4 regions of the Microbulbifer aestuariivivens genome follow, and region 1 is predicted to be linked to each of the others. Evidence: predicted binding sites of a transcription regulator. Region 1 holds the regulator's gene; each other region holds the start of a gene.
What was found. The regulator LexA, encoded in region 1, represses DNA repair genes until DNA is damaged. The targets are predictions, from matches to a motif close to ACTGTNTNTANANACAGT.
Positions count from the first base shown of each region.

Region 2: ABEA58_RS01645 (PA0069 family radical SAM protein) is a predicted target of LexA. The motif match lies at 2,735-2,752, and genes of this name have one in related genera.
Region 3: recA (recombinase RecA) is a predicted target of LexA. The motif match lies at 2,386-2,403, and genes of this name have one in related genera.
Region 4: ABEA58_RS05070 (YebG family protein) is a predicted target of LexA. The motif match lies at 2,353-2,370, and genes of this name have one in related genera.

Region 1 covers NZ_BAABRT010000001.1:38,320-42,836, forward strand. The annotation lists gene topA (type I DNA topoisomerase) at 1-1,387, shown strand, start outside; gene ABEA58_RS00135 (DUF6586 family protein) at 1,384-1,878, shown strand; gene ABEA58_RS00140 (hypothetical protein) at 2,147-2,398, shown strand; gene lexA (transcriptional repressor LexA) at 2,771-3,376, opposite strand; gene ABEA58_RS00150 (DUF6763 family protein) at 3,972-4,292, opposite strand; gene ABEA58_RS00155 (TetR/AcrR family transcriptional regulator) at 4,427-4,517, shown strand, end outside.
Region 2 covers NZ_BAABRT010000002.1:99,718-104,234, forward strand. The annotation lists gene ABEA58_RS01625 (saccharopine dehydrogenase family protein) at 1-313, opposite strand, end outside; gene ABEA58_RS01630 (DUF1653 domain-containing protein) at 394-624, opposite strand; gene ABEA58_RS01635 (DUF3301 domain-containing protein) at 636-956, opposite strand; gene ABEA58_RS01640 (GIY-YIG nuclease family protein) at 1,168-1,455, opposite strand; gene ABEA58_RS01645 (PA0069 family radical SAM protein) at 1,632-2,720, opposite strand; gene ABEA58_RS01650 (FMN-binding glutamate synthase family protein) at 2,833-4,377, shown strand; gene ABEA58_RS01655 (cation:proton antiporter) at 4,403-4,517, shown strand, end outside.
Region 3 covers NZ_BAABRT010000018.1:9,116-13,632, forward strand. The annotation lists gene glpK (glycerol kinase GlpK) at 1-656, opposite strand, end outside; gene ABEA58_RS11005 (regulatory protein RecX) at 801-1,295, opposite strand; gene recA (recombinase RecA) at 1,296-2,330, opposite strand; gene ABEA58_RS11015 (CinA family protein) at 2,447-2,974, opposite strand; gene mutS (DNA mismatch repair protein MutS) at 3,064-4,517, shown strand, end outside.
Region 4 covers NZ_BAABRT010000006.1:62,185-66,701, forward strand. The annotation lists gene ABEA58_RS05050 (SIS domain-containing protein) at 1-25, shown strand, start outside; gene ABEA58_RS05055 (hypothetical protein) at 392-694, shown strand; gene ABEA58_RS05060 (helix-turn-helix domain-containing protein) at 1,060-1,401, shown strand; gene ABEA58_RS05065 (MAPEG family protein) at 1,517-1,918, shown strand; gene ABEA58_RS05070 (YebG family protein) at 2,004-2,318, opposite strand; gene ABEA58_RS05075 (LysE family translocator) at 2,895-3,515, opposite strand; gene ABEA58_RS05080 (DUF924 family protein) at 3,515-4,171, opposite strand; gene ABEA58_RS05085 (hypothetical protein) at 4,265-4,517, shown strand, end outside.

The sequences.
Region 1 (4,517 bases):
AGACGAAGACCTGGTGCTACCGGATGTGAAGGTCGGAGAAAAACTGGCACTTCAGAAGCTGGACCCCAAACAGCACTTCACCAAGCCTCCCGCACGCTTCAGTGAAGCGGCGCTGGTTAAGGAGCTGGAAAAACGCGGAATCGGTCGGCCTTCCACCTACGCCTCGATTATTTCCACTATTCAGGATCGGGGCTACGTTCGCCTCGAAAACCGGCGTTTTTACGCGGAAAAAATGGGCGATATCGTCACCGATCGCCTCAGCGAAAGCTTTAAAGACCTCATGGACTATGGCTTTACCGCCAACCTTGAACAATCACTCGATGCCGTAGCGGATGGGGATCGCGGCTGGAAAGATCTGCTGAATGATTTTTACGGTGATTTTTCCAAGCGTCTGGAAAAGGCTCAGTCCCCCGATCACGGTATGCGCCGCAACACGCCGACGGATACGGATATCGCGTGTAGTAAATGCGGCCGGCATATGCAGATTCGCACCGGCTCAACCGGTGTCTTCCTTGGCTGTTCTGGCTACGGGCTCCCACCCAAAGAGCGTTGTACCAACACCATGAATCTTGTTCCGGGCGAAGAAGCGGTAGACGCAGATAAGGACGAGGATGCGGAAACCCGCCAGCTGCGCGAGAAGCGCCGCTGCGGCAAGTGTGGTACCGCCATGGACAGTTACCTGGTTGACGAGCAGCGCAAGCTGCATATCTGCGGTAACAATCCTGACTGCCCGGGTTACGAAGTAGAGAAGGGCACATTCAAAATCAAAGGCTATGATGGCCCGTTGATTGAGTGTGACAAGTGCGGCAGTGATATGCAGCTGAAGTCAGGGCGCTTCGGCAAATATTTCGGTTGCACCAATGAAGCCTGCAAGAATACCCGCAAACTGTTGAAGAACGGCCAGCCGGCGCCCCCCAAGATGGACCCGGTTCCGATGCCGGAACTGCCCTGCCAGAAAGTGGATGACCACTACATCCTGCGTGATGGTGCCTCTGGCCTGTTCCTGGCCGCGAGCCAGTTTCCCAAAAACCGTGAGACACGGGCGCCACTGGTAAAAGAACTTTTGCCTCACCAGAGCGAGATTGATCCCAAATACAGCTTCCTTTTCTCCGCTCCCACGGAAGATGATCAGGGGCGCGATACGGTGGTGCGTTTCAGCCGAAAGACCCAGGAGCAGTACGTACAGTCTGAAGAAGACGGTAAGGCCACCGGCTGGCGCGCCTTTTACCGAGATGGCAAATGGCAGGCGGAGGCCCCCAGTAAGGCCAAGCCTTCGGCAAAAAAAGCGGCGAGTAAAGCGCCTAAAAAAGCCGCCGCAAAGAAGGCCGCTGCAAAGAGCGCCCCGAAGAAAGCTGCGAAAAAAGCTCCGGGCAATAAAGAGCTATGAGCAACCCCTACACCGGCGCTGTCGCAGCGGCTCTGCGCAAGGCAACACTGCTTGGCGACATCACCCCTGCGGGAGACCTGCAGGCGCAGGCGCTCTTCGAGGCCCGCCTGCTTGAGCTCTGGCGGGCCTATCAGGCTTTCCTGGCCGAGTTGGCTTTTCAGTTGCAGCTCGGCGGCGAGCCGGACTCTCCAAAGATGCTTTCACAGATGGCGCACTCCCAGAATAAGGGTTGTGGAGAGGCGCTGGAGTTGGAGGGGTTACTGGAAGACCCCGAGAGCTGGTTGTCCACACTCGAAGCTGCCTGGCAGGCTCTATGGCAGTTTCGTACTGGCCAGAGACAGCGCAGAGGCGCGGCCAGTGCGACTTTGATTCCGCTAATGGAGGTAGGGCAGCGCCCCGTTGAGCCGCTTAGCCGCAGCCAGCTAGAAAACTGGCAGCAGGGCCTTACGGAGCTGATTCAGCGCCAGCGGACGAATACTGCCGAGTGGTAAAGCGCCCCTTATTGACGCTTATGAGCCGTAATAAGGCGTTCGCGGGCATCGGCGGAGCCGTAGCCTGTTACGTTTGTCTCGACAGGGGGGGAGTTTTCACTAGCCCACAGCCCACAGCCCACAGCCCACACCCCTGATATAGCCTTCATATACCCCATATATGACCCTGATTCTGGCCTCATCCTGGCCCCACTCGGGCTCTAGAGCCGATGATCACATCTCGGGCACTGTGTTACACTGCGCTAAATCGATGTAAACGGAGAAACGAATGTCCTCTGAGACTTTCGAAATCATTGAGTTGGCTAATGGCGACGTTGCCCTGCGTCGGGCGGGTGAACGTGATGATCCGCTCGTGCGAATCCATTTTTCCGAGGAAAGCACAGACTTCCTGCGTGAGCATAAGATCGCCATCGCCAAGGCCATGCTGGAGGCTGGCATTGAGGCTGTACAAAATATCGGCGATCTGGAGCCTGAACCTCTGGAAGAAGAGCTGGAGCCGATCAACCACACCATTCATTGATTTCTCCCGGGTGGCGTTCAAGCGTCTCCCGCTATTCTCTTCCCATGCCCCATGCCCCATGCCCCATGACTGCAACTCGAAACCGTGATCAGCTTTCTTGGTGGTGGCTTGCAATTTTAGTCAAGCCCTGGACAGCCCAAGCTCTAACTCACTGATTTCTGAGGCCCTAATTATCTTTGTATTTCACCTGTAGCCAGGCGGGTTGGGCCTCTGGAAGTGAGAGCTTGCGCTGCTGGTAATTTGGGATGGGCTGGCAGGTTTTCACTTCACTTCATGTATTCGCCTTCGATTTGGCGAGCTTGTAAGCATAATGAAGTTATCGCGGTTACGCCCGGGACGTCGGGCGTTTAACGCAGAAGAGCGGCTGGCTGCTCAGGGGGTTTGGCGAATCACACCCACCGCCAGGCCTTCGATCGCGAAATGTTTGTCACGCATGTCCACCTGAATAACATCAAACTCTTCATTTTCTGGAAGCAACTGCACCAGAGCCTGATTACCGCGGCGGCGGAAGCGTTTTACCGTTACTTCATCCTCGATCCTCGCAACGACGATCTGGCCATTGTGGACCTGGTCGGTGCGCTGAACCGCCAAAAGGTCACCATCGAGAATACCGGCATCTTTCATGCTCATGCCGTGAACCCGCAACAGGTAGTCGGCAGGGGGGTGAAAAAAGTCCGATGGCAGTTCGCAGTAGTCCTCAATATTTTCTTCGGCGAGGATTGGGTTGCCGGCGGCTACCCGGCCGATAATTGGCAGGCCCGGCTGGTGGCCAGGGATGCGGATTCCGCGCGATGCGCCGGCTACCATCTCGATGGCGCCCTTGCGGGCCAGGGCTTTCAGGTGTTCTTCGGCCGCGTTGGGTGAACGAAAGCCAAGCTCTTGCGCGATTTCGGCGCGGGTGGGGGGGTAGCCAGTATCGTCGAGATAGGATTTGATCAGTGCGAGTACCTGAGCCTGGCGCGCAGTGAGGTTGGTCATGGGGTTCACCTGCCTGATTGTTGTCTGTATTTATATACAGTTGCTGTGATTATATACAGAAAGCCCGGCAGCGCAAATTTGCCGATCACTCGCGTCACTCGCTTCACATGGGCCTCACCACTCGCGGGAGTGATCGCTGCCGTCGTCAGTCAGCTTTGTATGAGATTCTCCGTTCGTGGTTATTCGTTCTGTCTTCCTGTTCTTCATCGATACCGGTTGTGCCTGTTATGGGTATCAAGGGCGGGGTCAGGGTGAGATTCAAGTTGGGGATGCAGCTCGTGGATGAGAATCACATTGTCGGGCGTGATTGCGGCGCAAGCCTGGGGGGTATTCAGCGGCTACAAGGTTTGTGGAGAAGTGGCTGTATTGATTGCGCGAATCTGGACTGTTTCTGCTGGCAGCCTGTATTAATCAGGTTTTGAGTGATCGATAGGAGTGGTCCGGCGGCACAGTTGTTTGCAATTCCAGGCTCTCTGGGGGGGCAGCCGTTACCCAGCTTCGCTGGAAAGTCCGGAAGCCCCCTCAATAGCTCCCTCAATAGACCCCTCAATAGACCCTAACCTAGATAGCCCCACACAAGCCCTGTCACTGGGGCTCAAAAAGAGCTTTCATCGGTACCGGCGAAGCTTTCACCCTCGAGGCTGTCCAGTTGGCTCATGAAGTCGGGTCCGGGGGCGTCTGAGTCAGGGTCCTGTTCCCGGGCCGTGAGCCCGTAAGCCGCGTTGGCATCCTCGGGAGCGGCGGCGGCTGCCAGCGAGCGACTGATCCAGTCGCCAGGCTCTATCTCACCCACGGTACCGTCAAGGTACTGTACTTCAATGGTCTGTTGGAATTCGTCAATGGCGACGACTTCGAAGACTTCGCCACTATCCACGTCCTCGAACCAGCTGCCGATATCCGGTGTCATTTGTGTCATGACTTCCTGCCCCTGTTGTGTTTCCTCCAATCTAATGTCTGTTGCCTGAAGTCAGTAGCTGCGCGTGCTGGGGGGGAATGTGCTAACCTGCGCGAGTCGTCAAACAAGTGTTTTAATTGATGGTTTGAATTCCTATGACCCAGACTGATACCGTCGGCCGGATATTGGATGCGGCGGAAGTGCTGTTTGCAGAGCGGGGGTTTACTGAGACCTCCCTGCGCACCA
Region 2 (4,517 bases), on a different contig from region 1:
TGATGTCCTGGTAATGGGTGCCGGTGGCGATGCAGGCGCGCATCATCGGCTCGGCGGTGGCGGAAAACGGGCCGGCGCAATGAATCACCACATCCATCTCCCGCAGAGTGCGCTCCAGTGTCTCGCTGGCGTCCAGACTGATGGCCATGGCCGGCAGCCCCAGTTCCTCGGCGAGCGGCTGCAGCTTTTGTGCGCTGCGCCCGGCAAGCACCGGCCGGTAACCTCGCGCCACGGCCTCTCGGGCAATCAGCTCGCCGGTATAACCGTAGGCACCGTAGATCATGATTTTTTTATCGTTCTTTTGATCGTTCACTGCGGAGCCCTGTGTACTGTTTCGGATGGTATTGGAGGTGGTGGAAAAAGGTGACGCAACCTTACTGGCGAGTCCGCGATTTAGTCAAATGCCTGCAGCAGGGAAAAGCGGGCTGTTGCGACACCGTTGTGCGGCAGTGTTTCGGTGAACATGGACAGGGGCCGAACCCAGACGCCGTAGTCGCCGTAGAGCGCGCGGTAAACCACCAGTAATTCGCCGGTTTCCGAGTGCCGGGCCACCTCCAGCACTTCGTAGAGCTGGCCTTTGTAGTGGCGGTAGATGCCGCGCGGGCAGCGGGGGATATCCGTCATCGGGTGCGGTCTCAGGCCATGTGGTGTGGCGCAAGCTGCATCTGAGCGATGCGCTGGCCATGCAAGACCACCGAGCCGCTGTAGCGGTGCTCGCCGGTGGAGGTGAATTCGAATTCGTAGGTGCGCTGCAGGCGCAGCAGACCGGCGCGGTCCCGCCGCAGCCGCGTCCGCTTCAGCACCACGGTGTCGTCCAGCAGCTGCACACCCAGCTCGGCGCAGTGTTTGTGCGCTGCCCGGCGCACCAGTTCCTTGGCCGCCATGCCGTGCCAGAAATACCAGACACCCAGCGCCAGCAGGAAAACCCAGACAAGATCGCTCAGAGAGTAAACCATCTACCCATCGACATTTAGTAGTTCAGTAAGATTGAGGCGGCAGAATAACACGAAGGTGAGCTGATACCGGTATGCCGGGGGCTGGCCTGCTTACCGCTGGCGGCTGGCATCTTCTGGCCCACTGCTGTGCGCCGGAGGGCGCTGGGGGGCGGCAATGATTCTGCCGACAGTGATCGCGCCAGCAGCGACCGCACACTGCGGGCTCGAGTATTCAGGTGATCTCCGCCAGCAGCTCTAGCGGGGCGATCTCTCCGCGGACCAGCGCCTCTTTTTTGGCCTTGCGCCACTTTTTGACCTTCGCCTCCACGATCAGCGCCGAAGACTGATCGGGCAGCTCGTACTGGAATTCCAGCTTCAGCGGGCCGCGACCGCGCAGGGCCTTGGCCGCCCTGGCGCCACCGGCACTGTGCTCCGCAAAACGGCGCGCCACATCCCGGGTGATGCCGGTGTAGAGGGTGCCTCTCGCGGTGCGCACCAGATAGATAAACCAGCTGTTCAAATGCCTGTCCTCCTGCGCTGCTTATTGTCCGTGAAGAGAGTGCGATTTGAAAACGCCGTCCAGAAGCCGCCGTCCAGAAGCCGCCGTGCTGAAGCCGCCGTCCTGAAGCCTCCGGGCAAAGATCGGCTGCAGCGCGCACGGGCTCAAAGTGGAACCCAGGAGGGGCGGGCATCGGTCTAGAACAGGGACTGCTGCTCCCCGGCCCGCGGCGGCGCGGCAAAGTGGCTGCAATCCAGCGTTTGCCGGCGTTGGTTGAGGCCCAGCTTGCGGCAGCTGATGCGAAACCGCTGCGCCAGCAGCTGGGCAAAAACGCCACTGCCGGTCTGTCGCTGGGAAAAACTGCTGTCGTAATCACGACCGCCGCGGCTCTGTCGGATCAGGCTCATCACGTGCGACATTCTCTCTGGATAGTGCTCCTGCAACCACTGGCGAAAGAGCGGCGCAACCTCATGGGGAAGCCGCAGGAGGATATACGCCGCCTGCTCCGCTCCCGCCGCGTGGGCCGCGCTGAGGATGGCTTCCAGCTCGCTGTCATTGATGGCGGGAATCATCGGTGCCGCCATCACCGCCACGGGAATATCCGCGTAGCGCAGGGCCTCGATAGTGCGCAGCCGCGCGGCGGGGCCGGCGGTGCGGGGTTCGAGCCGCCGCTTGAGGGCGTTGTCGAGGGTGGTGACGCTGATGGCTACCTGGCAGAGATTGTCCCGCGCCATTTCCGCCAGCAGCGGCAGATCATCGAGGATCAGCTGTCCCTTGGTGACAATGGTCACCGGTTGCTGAAAGCGCTGCATCACCTGCAACAGTTTGCGCGTCAGGCGCTTGTCCCGCTCCAGTGGCTGGTAGGGATCGGTGTTGGAGCCGAGCGCAATGGGCTTGCAGCGGTAGCCGGGCTTGCGCAATGCCCGCTCCAGCAGCGCCGGCGCGTCGGGTTTGAAGAAGAGCCGGGTTTCAAAATCCAGCCCCGGCGATAAATCCACATAGGCGTGGGCCGGGCGCGCATAGCAGTAGATACAGCCGTGTTCACAGCCGCGGTAGGGATTGATGGACTGCTCGAAGGGGAGATCCGGCGAGCGGTTGGTGGCGATAATGCTCTTGGCCCGCTCCGGCAGCGCTTCGGTTTCAAGGCGCCTTGGCGGCGGCGCTTCCAGGTCCCAGCCATCGCTTTCGAGGGCGCTGGTGCTCTGTGCGAAGCGTCCGGCCAGGTTGCTGACGGCGCCGCGGCCGCGCAGTGCCTGGGTCGGGTTGTCTGGGTGGTCACTGGCCAAGAGTTTCTACCTGTACTGTATATAAATACAGTTTAAGTCTCCGTGCAGCACGGGTGCAAGCCTGCGGTGGGCCACATACAATGGGGCGCTGATCTGACTAGGGAGTATTGGCATGGATTTACAGGCGGTCGCAGCGATGCGCAGCTTCGCTGTGCAGATATTGCAGGTTTTCGGTTTACTGTTTGCCTTCGCGCTGGTGGTGCTGGTGCTGTATGTGCTGTACATGTACCTGGCGGATATCAATCAGACCAAGCAGGCCATCCGGCGCAACTTTCCCGTGCTTGGGCGCTTCCGCTACAAGTTCGAGCACCTGGGGGAGTTCTTCCGCCAGTATTTTTTTGCCCTGGACCGGGAGGAGCTGCCGTTCAACCGCGCCCAGCGCAGCTGGGTTTACCGCGCGGCCAAGAACGTGGATTCAACCATCGCCTTCGGCTCCACGCGCCCGCTCAACCAGCCCGGTGACGTGCTGTTCCTGAATCACCCCTTCCCGACCCTTGAGAAGGATGCTGTGCCGCCGATGGAGGTCACCTTTGGCGAGGGTTACGCCGAGCAGCCCTATACCACCAGTGCTATCGTCAATATTTCTGCCATGAGCTTCGGCGCTTTGTCAGTGCCCGCGGTGACCGCGCTCTCCCATGGCGCTGCCAGGGCGGGTATCTGGCTCAATACCGGTGAGGGCGGGCTGTCCGACTACCACCTGAGTGGCGGTTGCGACATTGTTTTTCAGATCGGTACGGCCAAATACGGCGTGCGGGATCTGGACGGCTCCCTGAGTGACGACAAGCTGCGCCGGCTGGCGGAGCTGCGCCAGGTGAAAATGTTCGAGCTGAAACTCTCGCAGGGGGCAAAGCCCGGCAAGGGCGGCATACTGCCCGGCGTCAAGGTCACCAAAGAGATCGCCCGGGTGCGGGGTATTCCGGTGGGGGAGGATTCCATCAGCCCCAACGGCCACCCGGAGTTTCACAGCGTCGATGGGCTGCTGGATATGATCCGGCATATTCGCCAGGTCACCGGCAAACCCACCGGCTTCAAGTGCGTGGTCGGTACCAGTGACTGGTTACACGAAATGTGCGAGCGCATCCGGCTGCGGGGGCTCGAGTACGCGCCGGACTTTATCACCATCGACAGTGCCGACGGTGGCACCGGCGCCGCGCCCCAGAGCCTGATGGATTATATGGGGCTGCCCATCAACCGCAGCCTGCCGCTGGTGGTCGACCTGCTGGCGCAATACGGCCTGCGGGAAAGGGTCAGGATCATCGCTTCGGGCAAGCTGCTGACGCCGTCGATGGTGGCCTGGGCGCTGGCGATGGGGGCGGATTTTGTCAACTGTGGGCGCGGTTTCATGTTCGCGCTGGGCTGTATCCAGGCCATGCAGTGCAACAAGAATACCTGCCCGACCGGGGTGACCACCCACAATCCGGACCTGCAGCAGGGGCTGGACCCGGTGGACAAGGCGGAGCGGGTTGCCAGTTACGCCCGCAATCTGGCCTACGAGGTGGGCACCATCGCCCACTCCTGTGGTGTGCGCGAGCCGCGACAGCTCCGCCGCCATCATGTGGAAGTGATCAACGAGCGCGGCCTGGCAACGCCACTGGCGGAACTGGTGCCGGAGGTGCAGCCGAAATCGGTGATTGCCTCCGACAGGGGTGTTCAGTAACCGGGCGCGAGACAGGAGCGCGGCGATGGAATCGGCCGATAGTGTCATCAGACTGGTGGGGCAGGGGTTGTATATGGCGGTCGCCGCCGTGGCCGGGCTGGCTCTGGCGCGTGTACTGCGCACCGACAACACCCTCGGCT
Region 3 (4,517 bases), on a different contig from region 1:
TGGCCCGCTGACGGGCGAATCTGCGGCAGTATCTGCGCCGGGCAGCCAAACAGCGCCAGAAGCTCACGATCCCAATCCCCGGTGGACAGGTCATATAACAGCGTGCGGCTGGCATTGGTGTGATCGGTGAGATGGGCGCGGCCACCACTCATTTTCCAGATAAGCCAGCTGTCGATGGTGCCGAAACAGAGTTCGCCGGCGCGGGCGCGGGCTGCCAGCTGGGGGGACTGTTCAAACAGCCACTGGAGTTTGCTGGCGGAAAAATAAGCATCCAGAAGCAGCCCGCTTTTCTGGCGCAGCCAGTCGGTGTGGCCAGCGCGCTCGTGTGCCTTGCAGATATCCGCCGAACGGCGGCACTGCCACACGATGGCCGGGTGGACCGGCTCTCCGGTCTGCCGGTCCCAGAGCACCGTGGTTTCGCGCTGATTGGTGATGCCGATGGCCGCGAGCTCCGCCGGCGAGACGGCAGCCCGCTCAAGGGCCGCCGCGCTCACCTTCTGTGTCACCGCCCAGATTTCCTCCGCGCAGTGCTCCACCCAGCCCGGCTGAGGGTAGTGCTGGGGGAATTCGGAATAACTGCGGCCGAGAAGATTACCCTCGCCATCAAAAACAAAGGCCGTAGTGCCGGTTGTACCCTGGTCGATGGACAGGATCATGGAGACCTCTCGCTACTCATCATTATTCTTGTTCAGTATGAGTTTGTTCTTCTGTTGCGCGAGTTGCGCGCATCGCTGACGGCCACGGCGGGGATGTGCACAGGCTGGCCATGACACTCTTCCCCGCTGCCGGTACAGAGTTGGTTACGACTGAGAGTATAAGTCGGAGTCGGCGGCGTCCAGCGCCCAGTGAATGGCATCCGAGGGAAAGCCGCGATAGGCCAGGTAGCGCTGACGGCGGGCGCGCTCCTTCAACTGCTGCTCCCGCGGCAAGGCGCGATTGACCGGCGCGCGAAATTTGCGCTGCAGGAGTTCTGTTGCCAGCTGGAACCAGTCTTCGTGGAGTCCGCACAGGGCGTTTTCAATCAGGTCGGCGCCAACGCCCCGCTGCTGGAGTTCACGACGAATGCGCAGCGGACCCTGGCCCCGTTGGACGCGGGAGCGGGCAAACACTTCGGCAAAACGCTGGTCAGACTGATAATTGAGTTCCTGCAGGCGCAGGAAGAGGGTATCGAAATCGGCGTCGGGGAATTTGCCGCCGAGCTTCTCCCGCAGTTCACGGCGGGAGTGCTCGCGGCGGGAAAGCAGCTCAAGCGCCGCACCGAAGAGCGCCTGAGCCGGGGAGTTTTCGGAAAACACTTAGTCTTCCGAAATCTCTTCCACCTGCTGGGGAGCGGGGGGGACCAGATCGCCCAGCAGCTGTGCGCGCAGCTGGCCTTCGATCTCATCGCGTATGCCCTGGTTCTCTTTGAGGAACTTCACCGCATTGGCCTTGCCCTGGCCAATTTTGTCACCCTTATAGCTATACCAGGCACCGGCCTTGTCAATCAGGCCCAGTTTGACGCCGTAGTCGACGATCTCGCCCAGCAGGTTGATGCCCTGGCCATACATAATCTGGAATTCGGTCTGCTTGAAAGGTGGTGCCACCTTGTTCTTGACCACCTTCACGCGGGTCTCGTTGCCCACTACTTCATCGCCCTCTTTCACCGAGCCGATACGGCGGATATCCAGGCGCACGGAGGAGTAGAATTTGAGGGCATTACCGCCGGTGGTGGTTTCGGGAGAACCGAACATGACACCGATCTTCATCCGGATCTGGTTGATAAACACGCAGAGGGTGTTGGTGTTCTTGATATTGCCGGTGAGTTTGCGCAGTGCCTGGGACATCAGGCGCGCCTGCAGGCCCACGTGGGAGTCGCCCATTTCGCCTTCGATCTCAGCACGGGGGGTCAACGCCGCCACCGAGTCCACAACCAGCACATCCACGGCGCCGGAGCGCACCAGCATGTCGGCCACTTCCAGGGCCTGCTCGCCGGTATCCGGCTGGGAAACAATCAGTTCATCGACATTGACGCCGAGCTTTTCGGCATAGATCGGGTCCAGCGCGTGTTCGGCGTCAACGAAGGCACAGGTGCCGCCCTTGCGCTGGGCCTCGGCAATCACCTGCAGGGTCAGGGTGGTTTTACCGGAGGATTCCGGACCATAGATTTCAACAATACGGCCACGGGGCAGACCGCCGATGCCGAGGGCCACATCGAGACCCAGGGAGCCGGTGGAGATTGCGGGAATACGCTCGCGCTCCTTGTCCCCCATGCGCATGACGGTACCCTTGCCGAACTGACGCTCGATCTGTGACAGCGCCGCCTGTAGTGCCTTGTCTTTGTTGGAATCCATGACCCTTCCCGTGTACTTGATCGTTGTTGATTGCGGGCAAGCTTAACCAAGGATTACTGTATAAGCAACCAGTAACCAAGTAGTCACCGCACCCACTGGGCGCGATCGCTGCAGCGCTATAGCGGATGCTCGCGCACCAGCGCCAACATCATGTCGAGGGCCTTGAGTACGGTGTGGCCCTGAACCTGGGCCCTGTCGCCGTCAAAATGGAAACAGCGCGCGTCGATATCCACCGGCTCCTGCCCCTCCGAATGGGCCAGCGCGATCCAGACAGTGCCCACCGGTTTTTCCTCGGTGCCGCCATCGGGGCCGGCGATGCCGCTCACGGCGACGGCCACATTGGCATCCATAACACCCAGCACCCCGCTGGCCATCTGGCGCACCACCTGCTCGCTGACCGCGCCCAGCGCTTGCAGATCTTCCTCGGAGACCGAGAGCAGATTGCGTTTAATACGGTTGGCATAGCTCACCACCGCGCCATCAAACCAGTTGGATGCCCCCGCCACGGCAGTAATCGCCGCCGCAATCGCGCCACCGGTGCAGGACTCAGCGGTGGTGGCTTTCCAGTGGCGCGCCTCCAGCTCCTCGCCAAGGGCCAAGGCCCGCTCCGCTATCTGCTCTGTCAGTGCCGGCTCTGTGCTCATCAACTTAATCTCTCCCCTAAGAATCGCTAGAATAGCGCCTTCTTCGAGACCGCAGCAAAACCCCTCCCACTGACAGCAAGAAGTAAACCATGCCGCCAACCGCGACGACCGATAGCAATACCCAGCACACCCCGATGATGCAGCAATACCTGCGCATCAAAGCCCAGCACCCCCAGGAGCTGGTCTTCTACCGCATGGGTGACTTCTACGAGCTGTTTTACGATGACGCCAGGCGGGCTGCGGAACTGCTGGATGTGACGCTGACGGCGCGGGGCAAGTCCGGCGGCGAGCCGATCCCGATGGCCGGTATTCCCTATCACGCCGCCGAGGGCTATCTGGCACGGCTGATCAAGGCCGGTGTTTCCGTCGCCATCTGCGAGCAGATCGGCGACCCCGCCACCAGCAAGGGGCCGGTTGAACGCAAGGTGGTGCGCATCGTGACTCCGGGCACGGTAACCGACGAGGCGCTGCTGAATGAGCGCCGCGACAACCTGCTCGCCGCCACCGCACAATTCGGGGAACAGCTCGGCCTGGCACTGCTGGACCTGGCCACTGGCCGCTTTGTGATACAGGAGGTGGGCAGCCTGGATGGCCTTGCGGAACAGGTACAGCGCCATGCGCCGACGGAGCTGCTGGTGGCAGAGGACTTCGAGCTGCCGGCTGCGGTTGCACGGCACCCGGGGCTGCGCCGCCGCGCGCCCTGGGAGTTCGACCTCGAATCCGCCAACAGCCTGCTGAACCGGCAGTTTGGCACCCTCAACCTGGAAGCCTTTGGCTGCAGCCATATGCCGGCGGCCATCACCGCCGCCGGCTGCTTGCTGCAGTACGCCCGCGACACCCAGCGCACCGAGCTGCCGCATATCCGCAGCCTGCAAACCGAAAGCAGTGACGAGACCGTGGCGCTGGACGGCGCCAGCCGGCGCAACCTGGAAATCGACACCAATCTCGGTGGCGGCGATGACAATACCCTGCTGTCGGTGCTGGATACCTGCAAGACCGCCATGGGCAGCCGCCTGCTGCGCCGCTGGCTCAATAATCCGCTGCGCAACCTCGCCACCCTGCAGAAACGCCAGGATGCGATCGCCGCGCTGATCGGCGACTACCAATTCGAGCCCCTGCGCGAAGCGCTGAAACCCGTCGGCGACATGGAGCGCATTCTGGGCCGCCTCGCCCTGCGTTCCGCGCGACCGCGGGACCTGGCACGCCTGGGGCAGTCTTTGGCGCAATTCCCGCAGATCCAGCAATTGCTCGGCCAGACAGAGGCGAAACTGCTGACGGATCTCGGCCAACAGATCGGCGAGTGGCCCGAAACCAGCGCCCTCCTGCAGCGGGCACTGGTGGACAACCCGCCGGTGGTGATTCGCGATGGCGGGGTCATTGCCGAGGGCTATGACAGCGAGCTGGACGAGCTGCGCGCCATCAGCGAGAACGCCGGTGATTTTCTCGTGCAGCTGGAACAGCGGGAAAAAGAGCGCAGCGGTATTCCCACCCTGAAGGTCGGCTACAACCGCGTGCACGGCTATTTTATCGAGATCAGCCGCGG
Region 4 (4,517 bases), on a different contig from region 1:
CTCGTACAAATCCCGCAATGGCTGATTTGAGCATTTTGGCCATTTGAAAGGTTTACCCGCTTTCTACGCCGAATCTCTCCGCCTGGTCGTTCAACCTCCGTTCTGCTTGTGACGGCTACCTGTATCTGTGCACATGCTGAGGCCGCTGGTCGCCCTGTGGGACTGGGGCGCTCACCATTCGTTCAGGAATAATAGATTCCCATGCGCCGGCTGCTTTTTAACCGGCACTTCTCGTCGAGCCGTCGAGCCGCCGAGCCGCCGAGGCTGGGCGGGAGTGACAGGGGGCTGTGGTTAACAGGATGGAATCAGCGTCACTGGCGGCGCCGGGAGGAAAGAGACGCAAGTGCTTGCTATGCTGGATTTACAGGCAGGTTGAAATGCGAGTGTGGTTATGCGGTGGTTACTGGCGTTGGTGTTCTGCTTGCCGGTCAGCATTTTCGCCCTCTCGGACGAAAAAGAGGCGACGCAAGAGGCCGGTGGTGGCTCCAGCCCCTATCTCTCCTTCTGCCAGAAGCGTTTCTATGAAGAGAAGGAGGGCCGGCTGCTCTGCAACTGGGCGGTCAACTTTAACTTCGCCTGCTTTGTTTCCTACCCCTCGAACAAGGTCATTCAGGCGGGTGCGAAGATATCCGACCCGCAGGTGGTCGGGAAATGCGATAACGGCGAGCCGATCATCAAGCTCTTCCACTACTGAAGCTTATTTCCCCCAAGCCTCCTCAAGTTTTTTTCTGGTTGCTCTCTCTGAAGCTCCTTGCTCTCGCTGCGGGGTTGGCTTTCTCTTCTTCCGTGCCGGCCCTGCACCGCCGGGAAATTGAGGGGCTTGTGATTCCTTCATCCCTTCATCCCTTCATCCCCTCATTTCTTCATTCCCTCACCCCACAGCTCCATTATCCCGTTACCCCGTCATTGTTTGGCCCTTCACTCCTTGTGACGGGCTGCCCGGACATTCATTCCGCCAGCGCGACCGGGGCTTCTCTCTGTTCCTGAAGATGACTCGATACCGGGGCGCTGGCAGTATAATGCGTCCACTTTGATTGGCGGCTGGGCGGGAGCGGTATCATGCGGAACACAGGTGCAGCCGGCGAGGCTGCGAAAAAATCAGACAGGTCGGAGCAGTCCGCGATGTTGTTGCGAGTACTGGGCGAGCAGTTGCGGCGCCTGCGTTTAGCGGAAAACTGTTCACAGGAAGAGCTTGCCTGTGCGAGCGGTATCGGCATGAGCACTCTGAAACGGCTTGAAGGCGGCCGGGGCTGCCACCTGTCTTCACTGGCTGACGTGCTGGTGCAGCTCGGGCTTGCGGACCCGTTGCTGGATTTTTTCCAGGAGCAGGTGCGGGAAGCGCAAGCCGCCGATACCTCCCGGCGCCGTGCCTCCAGGTCCAGAGCCTCTTCACCGGAATGATCAGCGGGTTGTCGGGCTCGCAGGCCCGGTGCTACCGGAAATCTGAGGCTGGCGATAACTTTATCCGCAGCGCTGAAGCTGATTTTGAAATGGAAATAGTGACAGGAAATCCAATATGGCAACCGTAACGGCTTTTTATGCGGCGCTCTGCGCGCTGCTGATTCTGGCTCTGGCATTTCGAGTGGTGCGGTTTCGCCGCACGGCAAAGGTCGGGCTCGGCAGTGGCGGCAAGCACGCGGCCAATATTCTTATCCGGGCTCACGCCAATGCCGTGGAGTATGTGCCGCTGGCGCTGCTGCTGTTACTGCTGGCGGAACTCAATGGCCTGGCGGCGAGCTGGCTGCATGTACTGGGAGGTACCCTGGTCATCGCGCGGCTTTTGCATGTTGTTGGTCTGAGCGCGGGGAAGGGTGGGTATCACCCCGGCCGTTTCTGGGGCACGGCATTGACCTGGGCGGTGATCCTGGTGTTGGCGCTGGTGCTGCTTGTGGAGACTTTCCGTGCGCTCAGTTTCTAGCGCTTTTATTGCCTGTCTGTCGCAATAATAAAAAAAGCCCGGCAGGGCCGGGCGGAGTACAGGGATGGTAAGCGGTCAGTGGTTGTTACAGGTTCGCTGCCAGGGGGGTCACGCTGCCCTCATGAGATGACATTTCGTCATTGCGCTGAACTGGTGCCTCATCTTCCTCCAGCAGCGCTTCCGGCTTGCCCTTGCAGGCTTTAGCCAGTACTTCGCGGCGCTTGGCCAGCAGTAAGCCGATCTCCTCGCCCATGGCTTCACTGAGGCCATCCACGTGGCGTTCGATCAGGGAAGTGATGTTGGCGGCGAGTTCCAGCATCTTGTCGTGTTCTTCGGCATCTTTTTTGTTGTCGAACATTGCTCCGTCTCTATCGCATTTCCATACAGCTACTACGGCCATGGTTGCCTCCGGTTTTTTTGAAGCCAGTTGGTTATATGTATGGGTGTACAGTAATTGGATGGATGTACAGTGTCAAGCGCCGTTCGCTGTGATGTGCCGGATGAGGAGGGTTTGGCTGCTGGGGCGTCGCTTTTTTGCAGGGAGCGTGGCTGATCAGGCGGGCTGTGAGTGTGGGCTGTGAGTGAGGGCTGTGACGGTGGGCTGTGACGGTGGGCTGTGACGGTGGGCTGTGAGGGTGGGCTGTGAGGGGGTCGCGGGTACTGCTTTTAGGTGATCTGTCGATCGATCAGTGTCTCTCTCAACGCTCTCTCAACGCTCTCTCAACGCTCTCTCAACGCTCTTTCAGAGCCTCTCGGTGCCTCTCAGGGCCTCTCTCGCACGGCGGCTCTGCACGGTCTGGCCGGGGATCGCTTAAGGACCTTTATCAAAGTTTTCTCTGTGGGATTTGTCGCGTGTTGGCGGCAACTATATATGGGCCCGCTGTGTGGCCGATATAGTGCCGGTTAGCTCTGTGCTTATCTCTGCCTTTATCGCTGCTCTTATTACGGCACTTATGTGACATTCAGGAGTGTAGGGTTACAGGCTCAAAACCAGTCGCGCCGCGAGTGCCAGCAGCAATACGCCAAACAGCTGCTGCAGCCGGTGTGCGGTGGTTGCGCCCAGCCATCCGCGACCATTGCCCAGCGTCACAAAGGCTGTGATGAGTGCATACCAGGCGGCGTCGATACCAGCGGCCAGGCCCGCCATTGCCAGTCTTGTGGTCAGTTCCTGTTCGACAGAGACGAACTGGCTGAACAGTGCGGTGAAGAATATCGCCACCTTGGGATTGAAGAACGCGATGCCGAAGCCCTGCAAGGCTGCGCGGCGGACAGAGATGGGTTCAACCGCTTTCTGCGAATCACTGGTGCTGCCCGGGGCTGGTGCGCGCAGGGCTTTCCAGCCGAGGTACAGCAGCATGGCGGCACCGGCCCACTGCAGCAGGGAAAAAATCAGCGGTGTATGGGTAACGAGTACCGCCAGGCCGAAAGCGGTGAGGCCCGCGTAGAGGGCAACGGCCGCGCCGTGGGCGATGGCGCTGGCCAGCCCCTGGCGCGGGCCAGCCGCCGCGCAGCGCAATATGATCAGCAGGCTCGGTCCCGGGCTCATTGCGCCCAAGGCACAAATACCCGCCAGTGACAGCCAGGAAAGAAAATCCATCAGAAGCCGCCCCCCTGGTTCAGCCAGGCTTGCTCTGCGGCGGTGGTTGCGCGGCCGAGAGCGGCATTGCGATGGGGGAAGCGTCCGAATTCGTCGATGACTTTCTGATGGGCGAGGGCGTATTGATAGAAGCTTTCAGTTTGTGCGGCCTGAGCAGACTGGCTGGCGTCGGTAGTGGCATCGCTGCTGCCAGCGGTGGTGCAGTCAGTGGTAATAGCAACGTAGTCATCACGCAGGCGCTTGAAGTAGTCCACCGAGCGGCGCTGAATCTGCGCCCGCTCGTCGTGCTCCAGCGGAAGGCCCAGAAATGCCCGCTGGGATAGGCCCAGTTTGCGATCATCCCCTCGATCAATCGCCGCAAGGGCCACTTCCAGAGCCAGGGCGTCGCCGGCGAATGCACGCGCCGTGCCGCGGTAAATATTGCGGGTGAACTGGTCGCACACCAGCACAAGCGCCAGTTCGCCCATTAAGGTGTCCCGCCAGTCATTCAGTTTCCCAGCCAGCGCCGACTCCACCAGGTGGCCGAAGCGTTGTTCGATTTCGCTATCGAAGGCTTCACTGCGGGCAAACCATCGCTGTCGCAGTGACTTGTCTGAGGTGGCCTGCAACTGCTCGCTGCCGAACCAGAATTTCAGGACTTCTGCGGGCTGGCTCATGGCTTCTCCCAATTTTTTTACCGCTGCTGCATCCAAATGGTGATGTGGCCACATCTTACTGTTGTACGAGGAAATCAGCTAGGAGCCCAAGCCATGAAAAGCAATGAGACAGGAAGTTTTAACAAGGTACAATTTTGTGCCGCGCTGGCCCTTCTTGTGGCGGCGTTGCAGGTTGCGGCCACTGAGCTGTCCATCCCCATGGACAAGGTGGAGCGAGAGCTTGCGGAGAAAACCGAGGAGATTTTCTCGCGCAAACACAATGCCTGCCGCCGGGCGCCCAGGGACGAGGGGGTGAGCAAGCCCCGCTTCCCGGTGCGTATCGCCAGCAGCATGGAGGTCAGCGGCG